3 regions of the Streptomyces lacaronensis genome follow, and region 2 is predicted to be linked to each of the others. Evidence: riboswitches for the same ligand, from Rfam matches in the RefSeq annotation. Region 2 holds a riboswitch; each other region holds the start of a gene.
The links. Region 2 has a riboswitch for cobalamin ahead of ACMTAK_RS44290 (ABC transporter substrate-binding protein). Riboswitches for the same ligand answer to the same signal wherever they lie in the genome.

Region 1: it holds a riboswitch for cobalamin, as region 2 does, so the genes downstream of both, ACMTAK_RS18695 (ribonucleoside-diphosphate reductase subunit alpha) here and ACMTAK_RS44290 (ABC transporter substrate-binding protein) in region 2, are expected to answer to the same signal.
Region 3: it holds a riboswitch for cobalamin, as region 2 does, so the genes downstream of both, ACMTAK_RS37360 (cobalamin biosynthesis protein) here and ACMTAK_RS44290 (ABC transporter substrate-binding protein) in region 2, are expected to answer to the same signal.

Annotation. Positions count from the first base shown of each region.
Region 1 covers NZ_JBLHDK010000003.1:4,437,806-4,445,411, forward strand. The annotation lists gene ACMTAK_RS18665 (hypothetical protein) at 1-92, shown strand, start outside; gene ACMTAK_RS18670 (nitroreductase) at 74-805, opposite strand; gene ACMTAK_RS18675 (IPT/TIG domain-containing protein) at 936-1,868, opposite strand; gene ACMTAK_RS18680 (hypothetical protein) at 2,362-2,649, shown strand; gene ACMTAK_RS18685 (DUF7196 family protein) at 2,691-2,861, shown strand; gene ACMTAK_RS18690 (GNAT family N-acetyltransferase) at 2,942-3,448, shown strand; cobalamin riboswitch at 3,559-3,719, shown strand; gene ACMTAK_RS18695 (ribonucleoside-diphosphate reductase subunit alpha) at 4,022-6,445, shown strand; gene ACMTAK_RS18700 (ribonucleotide-diphosphate reductase subunit beta) at 6,463-7,494, shown strand; gene def (peptide deformylase) at 7,546-7,606, opposite strand, start outside.
Region 2 covers NZ_JBLHDK010000003.1:10,226,683-10,234,288, forward strand. The annotation lists gene ACMTAK_RS44270 (serine/threonine-protein kinase) at 221-2,089, shown strand; gene ACMTAK_RS44275 (DUF2165 domain-containing protein) at 2,185-2,724, opposite strand; gene ACMTAK_RS44280 (carboxymuconolactone decarboxylase family protein) at 3,133-3,606, shown strand; gene ACMTAK_RS44285 (RNA polymerase sigma-70 factor) at 3,651-4,574, shown strand; cobalamin riboswitch at 4,602-4,815, shown strand; gene ACMTAK_RS44290 (ABC transporter substrate-binding protein) at 4,876-5,916, shown strand; gene ACMTAK_RS44295 (FecCD family ABC transporter permease) at 5,973-6,986, shown strand; gene ACMTAK_RS44300 (ABC transporter ATP-binding protein) at 7,013-7,606, shown strand, end outside.
Region 3 covers NZ_JBLHDK010000003.1:8,670,438-8,678,043, forward strand. The annotation lists gene cobO (cob(I)yrinic acid a,c-diamide adenosyltransferase) at 1-227, opposite strand, end outside; gene ACMTAK_RS37350 (putative cobaltochelatase) at 227-2,395, opposite strand; gene ACMTAK_RS37355 (cobyric acid synthase) at 2,454-4,058, opposite strand; gene ACMTAK_RS37360 (cobalamin biosynthesis protein) at 4,055-5,038, opposite strand; cobalamin riboswitch at 5,185-5,402, opposite strand; gene ACMTAK_RS37365 (hypothetical protein) at 5,562-5,810, opposite strand; gene ACMTAK_RS37370 (inorganic phosphate transporter) at 5,824-7,080, opposite strand; gene ACMTAK_RS37375 (class II aldolase/adducin family protein) at 7,432-7,606, shown strand, end outside.

The sequences.
Region 1 (7,606 bases), 5.8 Mb from region 2:
ACACGACCAAGTCGGTGTCGTTCCGGCTGGTGCGGAAGGTCCCGAAGTGCAGCGTGCCGGGAATCGGCGGCGGTCAGGACGCGCACGCCTGACGCGAGGGCGGAGCCGCGGGCGACTCCCCCGGCTCCGCCTCCGTGGCCCGCCCGTCGAGGAAGGTGACCGTCTCGGCGAGCGGGGCCCGTTCCGTGCGGGCGTGAGGCGCGGTCGGGTCCTCGTAGCCGATCGACATGCCGCAGAAGAGGATCAGCCCCTCCGGGGGCGACACGACCTCCGCGACGGTCCGGCGGTACACCGACCACGCCATCTGGGCGCAGCTGTGCAGCCCCTCGGCACGGAGCAGCACCATCACGGTCTGGAGATACATCCCGGCGTCGGCCCACTGGGCCGGTCCCATACGGCGGTCGAGGTAGCAGAACAGAGCGGCGGGCGCGCCGAAGCAGTCCCAGTTCGCGGCGACGGCCGCGTGGCGGGCCCGCTGGTCGTCCCGTGGGATGCCGAGCGCGGCGTACCGCCGCTCGGCGGCCTCGGCGCGGCGCTCGCGGTACGGGCTGCTCAGCTCGGGCGGGTACATCGGGTACTCCCGCTCGTCCCCGCGATCCTCCGCGGCCACCCGCTCGGCGGTGCGCTTCTTGAGTTCGGCCAGCGGGTCGCCGGTCACCACATACGCCCGCCACGGCTGGAGGTTCCCGCCGGAGGGTGAGCGGGCCGCAGCGGACAGCACCCGCTCCAGCACCTCCCTCGGAACCGGCTCATCCGTGAACCCGCGCACCGCCCGTCGGCTCATGACCGCCTCGTAGACATCCATACCGACCTTGACGGGCGAGGGCGAGGAAAGGTGACCGGTCCATCCTCAGCAGCTCGAACGCACGTCGCCGGTCACCGGGCCCTGCCGGTAGGGGCCCGGTGACCGGCGTGGTCCGGCCGGATGCGTGCGGTCAGACGTAGAGGAAACCGCCGGGGACGTTGACAGTGCCGAAGGCGGTCACCAGAGTGACCGTCGCGTTGCCGACGGCCCCGGGCGGGGTGATGCCGGCCACCGTCGTGGGAGTGGCGGTCACACCGGTGGCGGGGACGCCGTTGAACAGCACGGCCAGCACACCACCGAGGCTGGTGCCGGTGATGGTGAACGCGGTGCCGCCGGTGGCGGGTCCGGTGGCGGGCGTGATGGCCACGGGCGCCGGTGCCGGCGGCGCGACGAAGTAGGTGAAGCCACCGGGCACGTTGCCGCTGCCGCCGGGGCCGGTGAGGGTCACGGTGACATTGCCGCCCGCGGGCGGGCCCGCCGGGGTGATGCCGATCAGGCTGGTCCCGGCGGGGTTGATGGCCAGGATGGCCGAGGGGCTTCCGCCGAAGGTGACGCCGGTGACCCCGGTCAGATTGGTGCCCGTGATCACGTACACGGTGCCGCCGGTGGTCGGGCCCACGGTCGGGGTGATGGCGACGGCGGCGGGCGGGGCCGGTGCCACGTAGGTGTACGGCAGGCCGTTGCTGGTCCCGGCGGCGGTGGTGACGGTGATCTGGACGGTACCGGGCGCGTGCGGCGGGGCTATCACCACGATGCCGTCGTAGCCGGGGTTGCCGCCGCCTCCGGGCCAGCCACCTCCGCCACCCCAGCCGCCGCCACCGCCACCCCAGCCACCACCGCCGGCAACGCCGGGGTTGTCCTGGTAGACGATGGTGGCGGGCGTGCCGCCGAAGGACACGCTGGTGACGCCGCGCAGGTTCTGCCCGAACAGCCGGACGTAGTTGCCACCGGCGGCGGGGCCCGAGTCGGGCACCACGGCGAGCAGCGTCGGCGGTCCCGACGGCGGCCAATAGCCCGCGGCGGCGGCGTTGGTGGCGGCGGTCGCGAGAGCGGTCGAGGTCATGGTCGGTCCTCCCGGGGAGGGGTTCGGGTGATGTGCGCCGACGGCATGCCGACCGGCGTGGGCACACACCGCCGGTCAACGCCTCGTCGTCACCGCGCGGCCGGGACAGGCCGCACCGGAGCAACGGATGAGCCACGGGCGGCCGGTCGGGGCGCGGGAGCGGTGCGCGGATGAGATCGGAGTCATGGGCGGACGCCCAGCTCCTGGAGTGGCCGATGAGGTATGGGGCAGCCACGGCGGCCACGTTCCCAGTTACCCACGCCCCTCGGCCTCGCTCAAGGCCTCACGGCGTCCATCACTCGTTTGGCGCATGAGGGCGCGCGTGGCGCCGAGCTTGTATGACAAGCGCTCGGCTATTCGGGCGAATGCGTGCCAAGGGGTATGGCTTGGCGTCGCCCGTCATGCCTCTAATGAGTGACATCGGCAGTGCCGACCCAGCAGTGACATCGGCCGTGCCGACCCCCGTATGACCACCCGGGGAGGAAACGATCCGATGAGCCTCGCCGCGTTCCTTCTCGCCCTCGGCACCACCTGCCGGATCACCCGCTTCATCACCAAGGACACCCTGGCGGCGGGGTTCAGGATCTGGGTCGCCGACCGCTTCGGCGACGACTCCCGCGCCTCCTACCTGGTCAACTGCGGCTGGTGCACCAGCACATGGGTGGCCGCCGCCATCGCCGTCTACGCCTCCTTGCTGCACACCACCGCGTGGTTCCACCTCCCGGCCACCGCCCTGACGCTCTCCTACCTGGCCGGTGTCGCCTCGCGATGGCTGGACTGACCCACCGCCCCACAACGACCCGAGGGAAAGGAAGGGCAACCATGGCCTGCAACTGCGGCGGAACAGCGGCTCAATGGCCGCCTCAACCCGTTGTCGTCTATGAGCTGACGCTGCCGGACGGCACGGTCCGGCGCTACGTCACCCACCAGGAAGCCGACGCCGCCAACAAGCGCGCGGGCTCCACCGGAGTGATCACCGCCGTCACCCGGTGACACCGAGGACCCACACCCCACACCCCCCACACCCCGCGCCCGGCGACCCGGCTGTCAGTGGCCTGCGGCAGACTGCGGGCATGGACATCACGATCAGGCGCGCACGGGACGAGGAACTGGACGCAATCGGAGAGCTCACCGCGCAGGTGTATCTGGGGGACGGACTCCTGGACTTCGGGGACAGTGATCCTTATCTCGCCACCCTGCGCGACGCCCGCCGCCGGGCCGCCGAGTCCGAGCTGCTGGTCGCGGCGGACGCGGCGAGCGACGAGGTGCTGGGCGCCGTGGCGTTCGCCGTGCACGGCGGGGCGTACGCGGAGCTGGCCCGCCCCGGCGAGGGCGAGTTCCGGATGCTGGCCGTCCGCCCCGAATCGCGCCGACGCGGCGCCGCCGAAGCGCTTGTGCGAGCCTGCCTTGACCGGGCCCGCGCACTGGGCCTGCGGCGCATAGTGATCAGCAGCCAGCACTCGATGACCGCCGCCCACCGCCTGTACGAGCGGCTGGGCTTCACCCGTGCCCCGGAGCGCGACTGGGGGCCCCTGCCGGGGACGGACCTCACCCTCTTGGCCTTCACCGTGGAGCTGTGACGCCCCGCGCCGCACGCCCCAGGTGATGGCCTGACCCGCGCCCCAGGTCACGGGCCACCTTCGGAACGCATTAGCACATTCATGCGAAACTCCGCAGCTCCGACACAAGATATGGGGGTGCGTGCGTCGGCCGACACAAGATGTATGCTCGTCCTCGCTGTCACCGCAGGGGAATCCGGTGGGAATCCGGAACTGTCCCGCAACGGTGTACGTGTGCGCTCATTTCGGCGTGCCCGTGAGTCCGAGCACCTGCCGACGGCCCTGTGAACACGTCCCCCGGCCCCGAGGGTTGGGCCGATGGACGCTGCGTGGTGTGCCCGGCGTACGAGGAGTGCGGCATCGGCATGCCCGTACGCGCCCATCGCACCACCCCTGGCGGCCTCAGGGCCTGTCCGGAGTTGTGATCTGGGCTCGCGGGGCGTGGTACGCACGCTCGCGGAGGTTGCCGAAACGCCCTAGTAGCTCCGCTACGAGGGCCTTCCGGCGCCTTGCGATCGCACGCACCACGCCCCGCTCCCTGAGCCCAGATCACAGCTCCGGACAGGCCCTGACCGAGCGAAGGAGAGCACCTCAGTGACCATCGCGCCCGCCGATCCGGTTTCAGCGCAGGCGGCTTCTCAGGCAGCGGACGACGCGCCCGGGACCGCCCTGCTACGGACTCTCACCGGACTCACCGCCGATCTGCCCGCCACCGATCCCGGCAAGGTCGCGGCCGCCGCCCTGCGCGGCCGTCATCCCGGTTCGGACGAGGCGGAGTTGCGTGCCCTCGCGACCGAGGCGGCGGCCGGACTGATCGCCGAGGAGCCGGAGTACTCGCGGCTCGCGGCGCGGCTGCTGGCGCTGACCATCACGGAGGAGGCGGCCGGGCAGGGCGCGGTCTCCTTCTCGGCCTCCGTCCGGGTGGGCCATCGCGAGGGCCTGCTCGCCGACTCCACCGCGGAGTTCGCCGCCGCCCACGCCGAGCGGCTGGACGCGCTGGTGGAGCGGGCGCTGGCCGACGGCGCCGACAACCGCTTCGGGTACTTCGGGCTGCGCACCCTCTACAGCCGCTATCTGCTGCGCCACCCCCTCACCCGTCAGGTGATCGAGACCCCGCAGCACTTCCTGCTGCGCGTGGCCTGCGGGCTCGCCGAGGACCACTCGGAGCGGGCGCTGGAGGACGTGGCCGAGCTCTACCGGCTGACCAGCACGCTGTCGTATCTGCCCAGCTCCCCCACGCTGTTCAACTCCGGCACCCGGCATCCGCAGATGTCGTCCTGCTATCTGCTGGACTCCCCGCTGGACGAGCTGGACTCGATCTACAACCGCTACCACCAGGTGGCGCGGCTGTCGAAGCACGCGGGCGGCATCGGCCTGTCCTACTCCCGCATCCGGGCGCGCGGTTCGCTGATCCGGGGCACCAACGGGCACTCCAACGGCATCGTGCCGTTCCTGCGCACGCTCGACGCCTCGGTGGCCGCCGTCAACCAGGGCGGCCGGCGCAAGGGCGCGGCCTGTGTCTACCTGGAGACCTGGCACGCGGACCTCGAGGAGTTCCTGGAGCTGCGGGACAACACCGGCGAGGACGCCCGCCGCACCCACAACCTCAACATCGCCCACTGGATCCCGGACGAGTTCATGCGCCGGGTCGAGGCGGACGCCGACTGGTCGCTGTTCTCCCCGGCCGACGCGCCCGATCTGGTGGACCTGTGGGGCGAGGAGTTCGACGCCGCGTACCGCAGGGCCGAGGCCGAGGGGAAGGCCGTCAAGCAGGTCCCGGCGCGCCAGCTGTACGCCCGGATGATGCGCACCCTCGCGCAGACCGGCAACGGCTGGATGACGTTCAAGGACGCCGCCAACCGCACCGCCAACCAGACCGCCGAACCCGGCAGGGTCGTCCACTCCTCCAACCTCTGCACCGAGATCCTGGAGGTCACCGACGACGGCGAGACCGCCGTGTGCAACCTCGGATCGATCAACCTCGCCGCGCACCTGGGCGAGGACGGGCAGCTGGACTGGGAGCGCCTGGACGCCACCGTCCACACCGCCGTGACCTTCCTCGACCGTGTGGTGGACATCAACTTCTACCCCACGGAGGAGGCCGGGGCCTCCAACTCCCGCTGGCGCCCGGTGGGTCTGGGCCTCATGGGGCTCCAGGACGTCTTCTTCCGGCTGCGGCTGCCGTTCGACTCGCCCGAGGCCACGGCGCTCTCCACGCGGATCTCCGAGCGCATCATGCTCGCCGCGTACGAGGCGTCCTGCGAGCTGGCCGAGCGCCACGGCCCGCACCCCGCCTGGGCCGAGACCCGCACCGCGCGCGGTGTGCTGCACCCGGACCACTACCCGGACGCGGTGGCCACCTGGCCGGAGCGCTGGCAGGCGCTGCGCGCGCGGATGGCGAAGTCCGGGATGCGGAACTCGCTGCTGCTGGCGATCGCGCCGACCGCGACCATCGCCTCCATCGCGGGCGTCTACGAGTGCATCGAGCCGCAGGTCTCCAACCTCTTCAAGCGCGAAACGCTCAGCGGGGAGTTCCTCCAGGTCAACTCCTATCTGGTGGACGACCTCAAGAAGCTGGGCGTCTGGGACGCCCAGACCCGTGAGGCGCTGCGCGAGTCCAATGGCTCGGTCCAGGACTTCTCCTGGGTGCCCGCGGACGTACGGGAGCTGTACCGCACCGCGTGGGAGGTCCCGCAGCGCGCCCTGATCGACATGGCGGCGGCCCGCACCCCGTACCTCGACCAGAGCCAGTCGCTGAACCTCTTCATGGCCTCGCCGACCATCGGCAAGCTCAGCTCGATGTACGCGTACGCCTGGAAGCGCGGCATCAAGACCACGTACTACCTGCGCTCGCGTCCGGCCACCCGGATCGCCCAGAGCGCCCGGGGCGGCGCCGCCGCGGCCGCCACGCCCACCCCCACCCCCACCCCCACTGTCCCCGTCCAGCAGGCCCCGGCCGAGGCCGACACGATCGCCTGCTCCCTGGAAAACCCCGAGTCCTGCGAGGCCTGCCAGTAATGCCCACCGCATCCGAGATGACCACCGTGAACACCGCGCCGGGCCACGCCAAGAACCTGCTGGACCCCGGGTTCGAGCTGACCCTGCGGCCGATGCGGTACCCGCAGTTCTACGACCGCTACCGCGACGCGATCAAGAACACCTGGACCGTGGAGGAGGTCGACCTCCACTCCGACGTCGCCGACCTCGCCAAGCTCTCCCCCGGTGAGCAGCACCTCATCGGCCGCCTGGTCGCCTTCTTCGCCACCGGCGACTCGATCGTGGCCAACAACCTGGTGCTGACGCTCTACAAGCACATCAACTCCCCCGAGGCGCGGCTGTATCTGTCGCGGCAGCTCTTCGAGGAGGCGGTGCACGTCCAGTTCTATCTGACGCTGCTGGACACCTACCTCCCCGACCCGGACGACCGCGCCGCGGCCTTCGCCGCCGTCGAGAACATCCCCTCCATCCGGGAGAAGGCCGAGTTCTGCTTCCGCTGGATGGACTCGGTGGAGAAGATCGAGCGGCTGGAGACCAAGGAGGACCGCCGCCGCTTCCTGCTCAACCTGATCTGCTTCGCGGCCTGCATCGAGGGGCTGTTCTTCTACGGCGCCTTCGCCTACGTGTACTGGCTCCGCTCGCGCGGACTGCTGCACGGCCTGGCGACGGGCACCAACTGGGTGTTCCGCGACGAGTCGATGCACATGGAGTTCGCCTTCTCGGTCGTGGACACCGTCCGCGAGGAGGAGCCGGACCTCTTCGACGACGAGCTCCAGCGGCAGGTCACCGACATGCTGAAGGAGGCCGTCGAGGCGGAGCTCCAGTTCGCCCGCGATCTGTGCGGGGACGGGCTGCCGGGCATGAACACCGCGTCGATGCAGGAGTATCTGCAGTGCGTGGCCGACCAGCGCCTCCAGCGGCTCGGCTTCGCCCCGGTCTTCGGCTCGGAGAACCCGTTCTCCTTCATGGAGCTGCAGAACGTCCAGGAGCTGACCAACTTCTTCGAGCGGCGCGCCTCGGCGTACCAGGTCGCGGTCGAGGGGTCGGTCGCCTTCGACGACGACTTCTGACGTCAATAGGGCCGGGCCCCGGGGGCCCGGCCCTATTGACGTACGGCACACTCAGTCGTTCGGCACCGTCTCATAGCGGGCGGTGCCCTCGGCCATCTGCTTCAGCACATCC
Region 2 (7,606 bases):
CCGCAACACCGCAACCTCCACAAAGGTGAAGATTTCTGGAGTGGCGGGTGAATTCCCTTCTCAACCGGCCAGGTCCCACGCGCCTCCGGCGTGAACCGAGCCCCGCGCCGCCCTCACGAACGCCGCAACCGGTACGTGTCTTTCCGTGTACGCAGTAAGTTCGATCCGCGTGCGGTAACGGCAGACAGCGGTTCTGGTCTCGTAGGAGGGGAGTGTCGTCGTGCGGCGGGGGGAGAAGGTCGGCAAGTACCGGCTCACCAAGGGGCCCGTCGAGGGAGGGAGAGGCGCGGTCTGGTTCGCCGTCGACACGGAGCTGGGCCGGTCCGTCGTCCTCAAGCGGGCCCTGCTCGAGGACAACAGCCAGGCCGACTTCGACGAGCTGTTGGCCGAAGCCCGCGCTCTGGCGAAGTTCAGCCACCCGAACGTGGTCACTCTCTACGACGCCGTCCGCGCGGGCAAGGGCAGGAACGCCACGTTCTGGCTGGTGATGGAGCATGTGACCGGCGGAAGCCTGGACGTCCCGGTGAAAATGGCCCCCGAGCTCGCGGCACATATCGGCGCACAGATCGCGGCCGCGCTGGCGGCCCTGCACGACAAGGGCATCGTGCACTGCGACGTCAAGCCCGGCAATATCGTGATCACCCCCGACAGGGTCGCCAAGCTGACCGACTTCGGCGCCGCGTACCGGGTGGACGGCAGTGAGACGATCACGCCCAACGGGCCGGTCAGCCTCACCCCGTTCTTCGCCGCCCCCGAGGCGTTCCGGGGCGCGCCCGAGCGTGCGTCCGACGTGTTCTCGCTCGGTGCCACGATGTACTGGCTGGTGACCGGGACCCCGCCGATGCGCGGCGCCGGGCGGGCGGTCCGGATGGAGGCCATCAGCCCCCAGGTCGGGCCGCTCGGAGCCATCCTCACCGCGATGCTCCAGCGCGACCCCGGGGCCCGGCCCACGGCCGCCCAGGCGCTCGCCGCCCTCGCGGACATCGCGGGGCCCCCGGACCAGTTCCCGGTCCTCCCGATGGCCCCGTCGACCACGCCGTACACGGACGTCCTGACGCGTAGCGAGGTCCCGGCGGGAGGGGTGCCGCGCCGCACGGCGACGCTGGTCCGGCGGCGCCCTTTTCTCCTGGCCGGCGCCGCCGCCTTCACGGCGCTCGCCATCGCCGTTCCGTTCATCGTGATGAGCCTGGGGGACGAAGACGGGGACAAGGCCACCCCGGCACCGGGCAAAACGGCCGCCGCGGGCTTCATCGGCGACCCCCGCACGGCCGATCCCTGTGCCTTGCTGAGGGCCGGCGTGTTCGATCGGTACGAAGTGGCCGAACTGAAGCGTGATGAGGGCAACTTCAATCGCTGCGACGTCAACCTGAAGGAGCGCGACGAGGAGGTCGTGGATGTCAGGGTGGAGCTCGACGCCGATTCGCTGCCCGAGGCCGTGACGAGGAAGACCAAGGGCAGGGTCACCGTTGTGGAGCACGCTGCCGAGGGCGACGAGTGCGTGCGGGCCATCGCGGTGAACGGTGCTCGCGACAACAGCCTTCGGATCACCGCGGTCGCGAGACGGCCTGCGGAGATCAAGGAGCCGCTGTGCGACACCGCGGATGTCGCCACACGATTCGCGGTCAATGTGCTCAACCGTGGTGAGATTCCCCGGCGTTCCCGGGGCTTCCCGTCCAATTCGCTGGCGCACCAGGACGCGTGCACGCTTCTGGGCGCCAAGACGCTGGAGAAGGTGCCCGGCATCGACGCCCGGGACCCGGACGTCGGATTCGGTCGCTGGGACTGCCAGTGGAAGAGCACCACCAGCGAGTACGAGGTGGACTTGCGCTTCGACCAAGGCGACCTGCCCAGCGACGAGAACACCCGGTCGACCAGGCTCGGCGATCACCAGGCCATTGTTATGCCGGAGGACGAGGGCCCGGGGAGCTGCCGTGTCGAGGTGGTCTACCGTGACTACACGGGCCTCGACCGGGTGAAGGGCACCGAGCGGGTGGTCCTCGTCCTCAAGGGGGCGGGCCGCAAGGGACGGCCCTGCGAACTGGCGACCGACCTTGCCGGGTCGGCCGCCGCCGCGCTGCCACCTGCCTGAACTGCCGCCGTGGGGCCGCCTGCCTGAGCCGCCGGCCCGTGTGAGTCCGCGGCGACGACGAGTCCGTTGTCGCTTTCGAGCCTGTGGAGTTCCGGTCAGTCCGTGGAGTCGGGCCCGGTCCGCTCGGTCGCGAGCAGATGAATGAGCAGCAGCACGATCCCGGAGATCAGGAAGACGCGGGTGGCGGCCTCCAGCCCGTTCCACTGCTTGGACTGCCACATGGCGAACCACTCGCCACCGATGGCGATGAACCCGGCGCCGAACAGCAGCATCAGCATCAACAGCCCCACGGTGCTGGCCTGGCGGGCGCGGCGGACGCTGCCTCCGCGCAGTCCCACGCCCCACATGGCCGTCGCGGCGAGGAGGACCAGGGCGGCGACGCTCTCCCAGACGATGATGGCGACGTAGGCGGTGTCCTGGAGCGCGGTGGACTTGATGGCCCGCCACATCAGGTCGTCGTCCTTGAACGTGGTGTCCATCGCCAGGACATGGCGGACGAATTGCTGATTGGAGTCGAAGTCGGTGATGTTGCCGAGGGCGACAAGCGCGATGTAGAGGGCGATCGTCCCGGTGAGCACCCCCGATACGGCGGAGTAGGTACGAGGGGAACGTATTCTGCCGGTGCGCTCGCTCACGATGACTCTGTCTCCCCGTTGTATTCGGTTGATCGGACCGAGCCGTAGCGTACAACTGTCTGGATCACAGCGGTCATGGACGCCGTAGGTGATGCGCTGTTGTGCCCTCCGGGCGGAGGTCCCGGAGGGCGCGACGTGGTCTTTGCCGGAGCGTCAGCCGGTGAAGGTCAGCGAGGCGAGGACGCTGTGAGGTCGGGGGTGGCGATCTCGCCGGACGGCGGGACCGCCACGCCCCGAACCCCAGCAACGCAAAATCGCAGGGCGGTGACAAGGAAAGCGAGAGAAGTCACCCGTTCGGCTCAGCGGGCCCGGTGGCGGGGAGACGCAGGTCACATCCGTCCATGTCACAGGGGACCGGGCTGCCTCGTCTCGGGGGTGTAGCCACTGACAACCACGGAGGAGCACACCATGGACGCGCGACTGAACTACTCCGCCAGCCCCACCGCGGGCAAGGTCCTCAAGCCCGTCATGGCGGCGGGCAAGGCGGTCAAGGACTCGCCGCTGCCGCCCGCCACGCAGGAGCTGGTGGCGCTGCGCGTGAGCCAGATCAACGGCTGCGCCGTCTGCCTCGACATGCACACCAAGGAGGCCGCCGCGGCCGGTGAGACCGCCGTGCGGCTCAACCTGGTGGCGGCGTGGCGGGAGGCCACTGTCTTCACCGACGCCGAGCGTGCCGCGCTGGAGCTGGCGGAAGAGGGGACCCGGGTCGCGGACGCGGCCGGTGGCGTCGGCGACGAGGTGTGGGCGAACGCCGCCAAGCACTACGACGCGGAGCAGCTCACCGCCCTGGTGATCCTGGTCTCCTTCATGAATATGGCGAACCGGTTGAATGTCATCACCCAGCAGCCGGCGGGCGACTACCGGGTCGGGCAGTTCCATTGATCGGTGCCAGTCCGGCCGGCCGGTCGTTGAGGGGGGGAATCGGCGTGAGCGAGGTCGAGGAGTTCGAGGAGCTGCGGCCACTGCTGTTCTCGATCGCCTACCGGATCCTGGGCAGTGTGAGCGAGGCCGAGGACGCGGTGCAGGACACATGGCTGCGCTTCGACGGCTCGGCCACCCGGCCCACGTCCACCAAGGCATATCTGTCGGCCACGGTGACCCGCGTCTCGATCGACGTGCTGCGCTCCGCGCGGGTGCGACGGGAGGAATACGTGGGCCCGTGGTTCCCCGAGCCGCTGCTCAGCGACCCGTACCAGGATCCGGCCCGGGCGGTGGAGCTGGCCGACTCGGTGTCGATGGCGGCGCTGCTGCTCCTGGAGCGGCTCAGCCCGCTGGAGCGGGCGGTGTTCGTACTGCGGGAGGTGTTCGGCTTCGGATTCGACGAGATCGCCACGGCGGTGGAACGGTCGGAGACGGCATGCCGGCAGCTGCTGGTGCGGGCGCGGCGCCACATGCGGGCCGGACGGCCCCGGTTCGCGGCGGACCGGCAGGAGCGGCAGGAGCTGGCCACCCGGTTCTTCGACGCGCTGAAGGACGGCGACGTGGGCGGGCTGCGGAAGCTGCTGGCCGCCGATGTGCGGCTGGTCGGGGACGGTGGCGGCAAGGCCCCGCAGCTGGCCAGGGCCGTCATGGGCGCGGAGAACGTGGCGCGGTTGCTGGGCGGTGTCTTCCCCTGGCTGCTGCGGATCGATGTGTCGTTGGAGCCGCACGAGGTCAACGGCCAGCCCGGCGCGATCGTCCGCGACCGGGACGGCAAGGTGCTCCACACCCTGGCCCTCGATGTGCTCGACGGGCAGATCCAGACCATCCGCACGGTGGTCAACCCCGACAAGCTCGGCCACCTCGGGCCGGTCGGCGACGCCTGGGCCGTGGACCGAGAGGTGAAGCGGGCCCGTCGGCGGCCGAACTGACCGTGGGACGTGGCGGCTCGACGCTCTTGGTAGTCTCGGGGAGCCAGTCGTGCCACATCCGAGGCCAGGGAATCCGGTGCGAATCCGGAACTGACGCGCAGCGGTGAGGGGGACGGGCGGGGCATGTGACACCACTGGGAGGAGTCCGCGGCGGCCGTGGGGCCGTCGCGAACGAGCACCGGGAAGGGGCCCCGTCCGGACGAGCCCGAGTCCGAAGACCTGCTGGCACCTCCGCGCCCGGTGTGCGGAGGACGTCCGTAGGCCAGGCTCCGCGTACGAGCCCCGACCACCGAGGCTGCCCGTGCTCCGCTCCGCCCGCCGTACCGCGGCGTTCCTGCTCGCCCCCGCTCTTCTGCTCACCGCGTGCGGTGGCTCCGGCCATGACGACGCCGGCGCCGGAAGGCCCGCCGGTGCGGGCTATCCGCGCACGATCGACAACTGCGGCCACAAGGTCACCTTGAAGTCCGCCCCGAAGCGGGCCCTGTCGCTCAACCAGGGCAGCACGGAGATCCTGCTCTCGCTCGGCCTCGCCGACCGCATGGCAGCCACCGCCACCTGGACCGACCCGGTGATGAAGGGCCTGGAGAAGGCCAATGCCACGGTGCCCCGTCTGGCCGACAACGCGCCGTCCTTCGAGAAGTCCCTGGACGCCGAACCCGACTTCGTCACCGCCTCGTTCGTCTCCACCCTCGGCAAGGGCGGCGTGGCCACCCGCGAGCAGTTCGAGAAGCTGGGCGTGCCCACGTATGTCTCGCCGTCCGACTGCGCGGCGGGCAGGGACGCCGACAGCGGTGGCGACGGCTCCCGCGGCAAGCCCCTCACGCTTGATGCGGTGTACGGCGAAATAAGCGACCTTGCCCACGCGTTCGGTGTCGACGAGCGCGGTGAGAGGCTCGTCGCGCGGCTGAAGGAGCGCGTCCGCAGGGCCACGGAGGGAGTGGACGCCTCCGGTGTCTCCCTCATGTACTGGTTCGCCAACTCCCAGTCGCCGTACCTCGCCGGCTGCTGTGGCGCGCCGGGTGCCATCACCCGGGCCGTCGGGGCGGAGAACGCCTTCTCCGACACCCACGACGAGTGGCCGCAGATCAACTGGGAGACCGTGGCCGACCGCGACCCGGACGTCATCGTCCTCGGCGACCTCACGCGCAGGCAGCAGACCGCGGAGACCGCCAGGGCCAAGACGCGCTTCCTCGAGACCAACGCCGCCACCCGCGATCTCACCGCCGTGCGGAAGAAGCGGTACATCCTGCTGAGCGGGCAGGCCATGAACCCGTCCCTCCGTACGGTCGAAGGGGTGGAGCAGGTCGCCGCCGGGCTGCGCGACTTCGGGCTCGCCAAGTGAGTACTCGAAAGGTGAGCACCCGCCGCGCGGGTACCCGCCTCCTGAGCACCCGCCTCCTGAGCACCCGCCTCCTGCTGCTGGTCGCGGGCGGGCCGGCCGCGCTGCTCGCGTCGGTCGCGTTCGCCGTGACCACCGGCCCGGCCGACATCTCCACCGCCGACGTATGGGCGGCGGTCACCGCCCATCTGGGCCTGGGGGAGAGCACCTTGCCGCCGCTTCGGGATGGCATCGTGTGGAACCTGCGCATGCCGCGCACACTGCTCGCCGCGGTGTGCGGGGCGGGTCTGGCCCTCTGCGGGGCCGTGATGCAGTCCCTGCTGCGCAATCCACTGGCCGATCCCTTCGTGCTCGGGGTGTCCTCGGGTGCCTCCACGGGCGCCGTCACCGTGGTCGTGCTCGGCGTGGGCGGCGGGGCCGTGTCCCTGTCGGCGGGCGCGTTCACCGGTGCGTTGCTGTCGTTCGGCCTGGTGCTGGTACTCAGCCACAGCCTCGGCGGCAGCACCGACCGCGTGGTGCTGTCCGGAGTGGCCGCCATGCAGCTGTTCTCCGCGCTGACCTCGTTCATCGTCCTCACCTCCGCGGACGCCGACACCACCCGGGCCGTGCTGTTCTGGCTCCTCGGCTCGCTCACCGGCGCCGGATGGGGCGATGTACTGCTGTGTGCCGGCGTCCTGGCCGCCGTCCTCGTGGTCTGTCTCGGCCACGCCCGCACCCTGGACGCGTTCGCCTTCGGGGAGGAGGCCGCGGCGGCGCTCGGTGTCCGGGTGGCCCGTACCCGGCTCGTCCTGCTGTGCGCGACCGCGCTGCTCACCGCGACCCTGGTCAGCTCCGCCGGGGCCATCGGCTTCGTCGGCCTGGTCCTCCCGCATGCCACCCGCGCCCTCACCGGCTCCGGCCACGCCCGTCTGCTGCCGGTCACCGCACTGGCCGGGGCCGTCTTCCTGGTGTGGGTGGACACCGCCGCCCGCACCGTCATCGACCCCCAGGAGGTCCCGGTGGGCGTGGTGACGTCCCTCATCGGCGTACCGGCCTTCGTCGCCGTGCTCTACCGCGGCCGGAGGAAGACATGACCGACTCCACAGCGGAAACCCCCGGCATGGAGTCCGCCGCCACTCCGGAAGCGGCGTCCGGGCTCCGCGCGGACCGCGTCAGCCGCCGCACCGACGGCCGGCTGATCGTCGACGGCGTCACCCTCACCCTGCGCCCCGGCGAGACGGTGGGCCTGCTCGGCCCCAACGGCTCCGGGAAGTCAACCCTGTTGCGGCTGCTCGCCGGGATCCTCGCGCCCTCCGCCGGAGTGGTCACCCTGGACGGCCGTGCCCTGCCACAAGTCGGCCGCCGTGCCACGGCCCGCCGTATCGCCACCGTCGAACAGCACGCCCACACCCAGACCGAACTGACCGTCCGCGAGGTGGTGGGCCTCGGCCGCATCCCGCACCGGCGCGCCTGGGCGTCGGCCTCCACCGCGGACACCCGGGCCGTCGACGCGGCCCTGGAGCGCAGCGGACTGACCGACCGGGCCGGTCAGTCGTGGCACACCCTCTCCGGTGGCGAGCGTCAGCGCACCCAGATCGCCCGGGCCCTCGCCCAGGAACCGCGTGAGCTGCTGCTCGACGAGCCGACCAACCACCTCGACATCCAGCACCAGCTCGATCTGCTCGACCTCGTCGTCGGCCTGCCGATCGCCACC
Region 3 (7,606 bases), 1.6 Mb from region 2:
CCGAGGACGCGCAGCGCACGCTCCTCACCGACCCGCCATTTCGCGGACTTTACAAATTGGAATACACCGACCGGCCAGTTTTGGTTCCACGCCCGCAGCGCCAGCCCGAACGCCGCGGTCGACTTGCCCTTGCCCTGACCGGTGTGGACGAGCACCAGCGGACGGTTGCGGCGCTGGCGGGTGGTCAGCCCGTCGTCCGGCACGACGGTCGGTTGTCCTTGCGGCATCAGGCGGCCCTCCGGGGGTTCGAAACGGTTCGTACATCGCGCACCAGCGCGGTCACGCTGTCCGCGCGCAGCTCGTCGAGTGTGACCGGTGTGCCCCGCAGTTCGCGGGCGAGCGCGCCCGCGAGCCCCAGCCGCACCGGCCCCGACTCGCAGTCCACGACCACCGAGGCGACCCCGTCGCCCGCGAGCATCCGCGCCGCGCGCCCGGCCCGTTCGACCGGCGTGGGCCTGCCGGAACGCCGCGCCTCCGTGGCCCGCCCGTCGGTCACCACGACCAGCAGCGGACGGCGTGCGGGATCCCGCAGCCGCTCCACCCGCAGTACCTCCCGGGCCTTCAACAGCCCGGCCGCCAGCGGCGTACGGCCGCCCGTCGGCAGCCGCTCCAGCCGGGTGGCGGCCGTGTCCACCGACGAGGTGGGCGGCAGCGCCAGCTCGGCGTCCGCGCCCCGGAAGGTGATCAGCCCGACCTTGTCCCGCCGCTGGTAGGCGTCGAGCAGCAGCGACAGCACCGCGCCCTTGATCGCGCTCATCCGCTTCCGCGCGGCCATCGAGCCCGACGCGTCCACCACGAACAGGACGAGGTTGCCCTCCCGGCCCTCGCGCACCGCCTCGCGCAGATCGTCCCGGCGCACCAGCAGCCCGGGCCCGCGCCGGCCGCGCGCCAGCTGATGCGGGGCGGCCGCCCGGACGGTCGCCGACAGATGCAGCGCGGCGAGCGTGCCCCGCGGACGGCGCGCTCCGGTGGTGCGGCCGTGCGCGCTGCGGGCGCGCGAGCGACGCCCTGCCGCACCCTCGCCCAGGCCGGGGACGTCGAGCCGCCGGGTCCGGAACGGTTCGGCGGCGCCCACGGCCGCCCGCTCCCCTCCGGCCCCGCCCGCACCGCCGTCCGCTTCGCCCGCCCCACCGTCGCGGTCGGCCGGGGCGGAGTCGGACTCGCGGTCGGCCGTCTCGTGCTCGCCCGTGCGCTGGTCGGGGACGGACGGCTCGGGTTCGGCGGGCGGCGCCTGCTCGCACGCCCCATCACCCGCGCCCTCCCGCGGTCCGCCTTCCCGGCCGCCCGCGTCATCTGTCCCGGAGCCGCCCGGCCCGTCCCCGGGACCCGGGTCCGAGTCCGAGTCCGAGTCCGGATCCGGATCCGGATCCGGATCCGGGTCGTCCTCCTCGAACCGCCGCAGGATTTCGTCCAGTTTCTCCTCATCCAGCCCCGGCGCGTCGAACGGCGCCCGCCGTCGGCGGTGGGGGAGCGACAGCAGTGCGGCCCCCCGCACGTCCTCGGTCCGGACATCGGTGCGCCCCGCCCAGGCGGCCAGCGCGGTCGCCGTACGGGCCGTCACGATGTCCGCGCGCATCCCGTCCACCTCGAACCCGGCGCACACCGCCGCGATCTGCCGCAGCGCGCGGTCGCCGAGAGCCACCCGTGGCAGCAGGGCGCGTGCCGCCGCGATGCGCTCCCGCAGGGCCTCCTCGTCCGCCGCCCAGCGCGCCGCGAACCCCTCGGGGTCCTCGTCGTACGCCAGCCGCCGCCGCACCACCTCGACCCGCTCCCCGGTGTCGCGGGACGCCGCGACCTCCACCGTGAGACCGAAGCGGTCCAGCAACTGCGGCCGCAGCTCGCCCTCTTCGGGGTTCATGGTGCCCACCAGCAGGAAGCGCGCCGCGTGCCGTACGGACACCCCCTCGCGCTCCACGTAGGAGGCGCCCATGGCGGCCGCGTCGAGCAGCAGGTCGATCAGGTGGTCGTGCAGCAGATTGACCTCGTCGACGTAGAGCACCCCGCGGTGGGCGTCCGCGAGCAGCCCGGGCTCGAAGGCCTTCACGCCGTCCGACAGCGCCCGCTCGATGTCGAGCGCGCCCACCAGCCGGTCCTCGGAGGCGCCCACGGGCAGTTCGACCATCCGCGCGGGACGTGCCTCGCCCGTGCCCGGCTCATGGGGCCCGTCCGGGCAGGACGGGTCGGGCGCGGCCGGATCGCAGGAGAACCGGCAGCCGGCCACCACGTCCACCTCGGGCAGCAGCGAGGCGATCGCTCTTACGGCGGTGCTCTTGGCCGTGCCCTTCTCGCCGCGCACCAGGACGCCGCCCACGGCTGGGGAGACGGCGTTGAGAAGCAGGGCGAGCCGCAGGCCGTCCATGCCGACGATCGCGCTGAAGGGATAGGTGGTGGTCACTCGGTGATACCTCCTGGGGTGCGTGGACACAGCGGTCGGGAGTGGGGGCGGGGGTTCGTCATGTCGTCCCCCCTGGCACCCCCGGAGGGACGAACGGCAGGCCCTCCGGGACGCCCTCCTCGATGAGCCGCAGCAGCGCGTCCGTGTCGGCGTGCTCCTCGATCAGGTCGCCGAGGCGGTCGAGCTGCTCCTCGCGCAGCTCGCCGAAGCGGGTGTCCGGCGCGGGGACGAACGCCCGGCCCGCCGCGGCGGCCACCCGCCGCAGAAACGCCCGCCGGAAGCCGTCGCTCTCCAGCGAGCCGTGCCAGTGCGTGCCCCACACCGAGCCCACCCGGCAGCCGTCCAGGAAGGGCTCCTCGGCCCCGTCCAGCAGCTCGGCGACCCCGTGGTGGATCTCGTAGCCCTCCACCCGCTCGCCGAGCGCCTCGCCCACCGGCCGGGCCAGGGTCTTCTCGGTCGCGAACCGCACCCGCACCGGCAGCAGCCCGAGCCCGGCGACCGTTCCGGCCTTCGACTCGACCTCGTCCTCGATGCGCTCCCCGAGCGCCTGGAAGCCGCCGCAGACGCCCAGCACCGGACGGCCCTCGGCGGCCCGCCGGGCGATCGCGTCGGCCAGCCCGCGCTCACGCAGCCACTCCAGCGCCCTTACGGTGCCCCGGGTGCCCGGCAGCACCACCAGATCGGCGTCGGCCAGCTCCTCGGGCCGGTCCACGAACCGCACGATCACGCCCGGCTCCGCCGCCAGCGCGTCCACGTCCGTGAAGTTGGACATCAGCGGCACGGCGGCCACCGCTATCCGCAGGACATCCGCGCCGTAAGGGGGCGCCACGACGCTCTCCCGCACCGCGCCGCGCAGCGACACCCGCAGCCCGTCCTCCTCGTCGATGCCCAGCCCGTGGGCGAACGGGAGTACCCCGACGGTCGGGCGCCCGGTGAGGTCGCGCAGCATCTCGAGACCGGGCTCCAGGAGGCTCACATCGCCGCGGAACTTGTTCACCAAGTAGGCGGCCACATGCCGTTGGTCCGCCGCCGACAGCAGCGCGGTCGTGCCGAAGAAGGACGCGAAGACGCCACCGCGGTCGATGTCCCCGACCACCACGACCGGAAGCCCGGCGGCGCGCGCCAGCCCCATGTTGACGATGTCGGTGCGGCGCAGATTGATCTCGGCCGGGCTGCCCGCGCCCTCGCAGATCACCGCGTCATGGGCGCTCCGCAGCTCCTCCAGGCACTCCGTGACGGTCCCCAGCAGCGCCTCACGCCCCGCGGAGAGCCTTTCGCCCGGCGAGGGGGCTCCGGGCCCGCCGAAGTACCCGCGCGCGCTCAGCTCGCCCACCGGCCTGCCCAGCAGCACCACTTGGCTGCTGCGGTCGCTGCCAGGCTTCAGCAGGACCGGGTTCATCAGCGCGCTCGGCTCGACGCGCGCGGCGGCGGCCTGCATGGCCTGGGCCCGCCCGATCTCCGCCCCCTCCCGCGTGACGAAGGAGTTGAGCGACATGTTCTGCGCCTTGAAGGGCGCCACGCTGACGCCCTTACGGGCGAGCCACCGGCAGATCCCGGCCGTCACCACGCTTTTGCCCGCGTCGGAGGTCGTGCCCGCGACGAGCAGCCCCCCGCCGCGCGCCCCGGAACCGTCCGTGCCGCCCTTACCGCGTATCCCGCTCATCCGCCGCCCCTTCCCAAGGCCCGGAGCCGCCTCGTCAACGCCCGCAGGACCGGCCGGGCCGCCATGGACACCCCGAGCGCCAGGACGCCGACGCGCCGCGACAGCCGTATCGCCCGCTCGATGTCGGCCGACTCCACCGGCCGCCCGCCGGAGTTGAGCACCGGCCGGTGTTCGACCCGGCCGCCGTACGCGAGGGTGCCGCCCAGCCGGACGCCGAGCGCACCCGCGAAGGACGCCTCCACGGGGCCCGCGTTGGGGCTCGGATGGCGTCGGCCGTCGCGCCGCCAGGCGCGCCACGCACCGCGCGGATCGGGGCCCGCGAGGGTCGCCAGGGCCGCCGTAAGGCGTGCACCGGGCCAGCCGGCCACATCGTCCAGCCGGGCCGCCGACCAGCCGAACCGCCGGTAGCGCGGCGACTTGTGGCCCACCATGGCGTCCAGGGTGTTGACGGCGCGGAAACCTATGAGCCCCGGCACGCCGCCCACGGCGCCCCACATCAGCGCGCCCACGACCGCGTCGGAGGTGTTCTCGGCGACCGATTCGACGACCGCGCGGGCGATCTGCGGCCCGTCCAGCGCCTGCGGATCGCGGCCGCACAGATGCGGCAGCCGCTCCCGGGCGACATCGAGGTCCCCGGCGGCCAGCGCTCCGCCGACGGCCCGTGCCTCACGGCCCAGGCTCGTGCCGCCCAGCACGGCCCAGGTGGCGGCGGCGGTCAGCGCGACCTCCGCGCCACGGCGGCCGTCAAGGCCCCGTACAGCGCGGGTCAGCAGCGCCGCACCGGCGGCCGCGCCGCCCGCGCACAACGCGGTGTGCAGGGCCCCGTAACCCCGGTGGTCGCGCCACAGCAGGCGCTCGGCGGCCGCGGCGGCGCGCCCGAACGCGGCCACCGGATGGCCGCGGCGCGGATCGCCCGTGGCGAGGTCGCCGAGGAAGCCGAGGGCCGCGCCGCACGCGAACGAGGCGTGGTCGGCACGCATCCGTCAGGCCGCCGTCACGCCTCGGCGCGGCGATGCGGAACCAGACGGGCCAGAGGGGCCGGAAGAGCCGAATCGGACAGGGAGGGCTGGCGGCGTGGCGATGCCGGGCATGGCGGTATGTCCTCACTCAGGGTCCGCGCCCTGGTTCGACGTGACCGGCGGTGAGAGTCTCCTGGCTCCCGGATCCGCGGCCCTCCCGGTCTTCCAGCCCCGCGTACGCGACGAACCGTACGGACGAGCCGTGACCCCATACAGGCGATGGGAGGGTGCTCCCCGGTGACAGTGGCGGGACCGCGCCGGATTCTCACCGGCTTCCTCTCCTGCCGCCGTTTGGCTCGGGAAGTCCACCATGGGCCGCGAATGGCCGTCAACTCGCATATGACCCATGACGCCCGAGTGTGCCGAGCCCCACAGACAACCGCACCTCACAGGACGGCCGCCGGACGGTCGGCGCTGGTCAGCGCCACCATCCGGCGGCCGGTGGGTCGTTCGGGGAAGCGGGTCCTCAGGCGACGATCAGATATCAGGCGACGATCAGGTAGATGCCGTACACCACGACCGCGGCGCACACCGCGAAGCAGGCGTACGCGCCGGTGCGGGCGAGCGGGGAGGCGCCCACCGTGCCACCGGGCACGGCGGCCGTGCGGCCCTGCTCCGGCGCCGCCTTACGGGAGGTGCCGACGATGCCCAGGGTGAAGACGCCCACCATGGCGACCGTCACCGCGAGACTGATGCCGAAGACCTGACCGAGTGCCGCCCAGTCGATGCTCATGTTTCCTGGCTCCTTAGCGGGTGGTGCTGCTCGCGACGGCGGGGGTGGGGGACTGCTCGGGCGTGCTCTCCGAGGTGCCGTCCTCGGGGGCGGCGCTCGGCGCACCGGCGGGCGGCGGGGCCACGGACCGCAGGGCGGCCGTGACGGCGCCCACCGGCTCCTGGGTGCCGACCTCGTTGACGTTGGTGTGGTCCACGGGCTTGCGGCGCGACAGCATCCAGATCGCCCCGCAGGCCAGGACGGCGAGCACGGCCACCGCCGTGATTCCCGCGTTCCCCTGGTCGGCCAGGAGCGCGGCGGCGCCCGCCACCAGACCGGCGGCCGGCAGGGTCAGCACCCAGGCGACCACCATCCGGCCCGCGGTCGACCAGCGCACCACGGCGCCCTTACGGCCGACACCCGCGCCCATCACGGCGCCCGAGCAGACCTGGGTGGTGGAGAGCGCGAAGCCGATGTGGGAGGAGGCGAGGATGACGGTGGCGGCGCCGGTCTGGGCGGCGAAGCCCTGCGGCGGCTGGATGTCGGTGATGCCCTTGCCCATGGTGCGGATGATGCGCCAGCCGCCCAGGTAGGTGCCGAGCGCGATGGCCAGGCCCGCCGAGACGATGACCCACAGCGGCGGGTCGGAGTCGGGCGCCACCACGTTCCCGGTGACCAGCGCCAGGGTGATCACGCCCATCGTCTTCTGGGCGTCGTTGGTGCCGTGGGCCAGGGAGACCAGGGCGGCCGAGGCGATCTGCCCCGCGCGGTAGCCCTTCGCGGTGTCCTCCGGGGAGCGGTCGCGGCCGAGCCGGTAGGTCAGCCGGGTGGCGGCCAGCGTGGCGATGCCGGCCACGATCGGCGCGGCGACGGCGGGGATCAGGACCTTCATGACGATCGCGTCGCCGTTGACCCCGTCCAGGCCCACGGAGACCACGGTGGCGCCGATCAGACCGCCGAACAGGGCGTGCGAGGAGCTGGAGGGGAGTCCGGCGAGCCACGTCACCAGGTTCCACAGGATCGCGCCGACGAGTCCCGCGAAGATCACTTCTGGCTGGATACCGGATCCCTCGTCGATGATCCCACCGGAGATGGTCTTGGCCACCTCCACGGACAGGAACGCGCCGACGAGATTGAGGACGGCCGACATCGCCACCGCCACCCTGGGCCCGAGTGCTCCCGTGGAGATGGTGGTGGCCATGGCGTTAGCCGTGTCGTGAAAGCCGTTCGTGAAGTCGAACACCAAGGCCGTGACGATCACGATCCCGATGAGAAGCGTGATGTGTTCCATACACCCGGTCAATCAGTTCGAAGGTCGTTAGTGGCACGGTGAAACGTAAGGAAACAGGGTGAACGGGAGATGAACTGAGCAGGGCGTCAGGGTGACATGGTTGCGGGGTCGCTAAAGCCCGGTGAATTCCAGCCTACGTTCCCATGTCGTATGGGAGTTGAGCCGGGATCGAGGGCCGCCGGAGCAGGCCCCGGGACCGGCCTCGCGGGCGTCCGCCGTCCCCTCTGCGTTCACCGCCCGGAGTCGGGTGCCCACGAGGCACGGTCGTAGTCGCCCGCCGTGCCCGTTCCGGTCCCGCCGCCGCGCGGCCGGTGGCCGCCTGGAAGGATCGGGCCCCGGAGGTGAGGGCAGGTGACCCAGTCGCGATCCACGCGGCAGCCGCAGCCGCGGCTGACGCATCCCCTGCGGCAGGCATGGACGCAGGTGGTGAGTACGGCCCGCAGGACCACCGCCGACGGCCTGGTCGTCGGCACCTCGGGCAATGTCTCGGCCCGGGTCGGCGACACCGTCCTGGTGACCCCGAGCG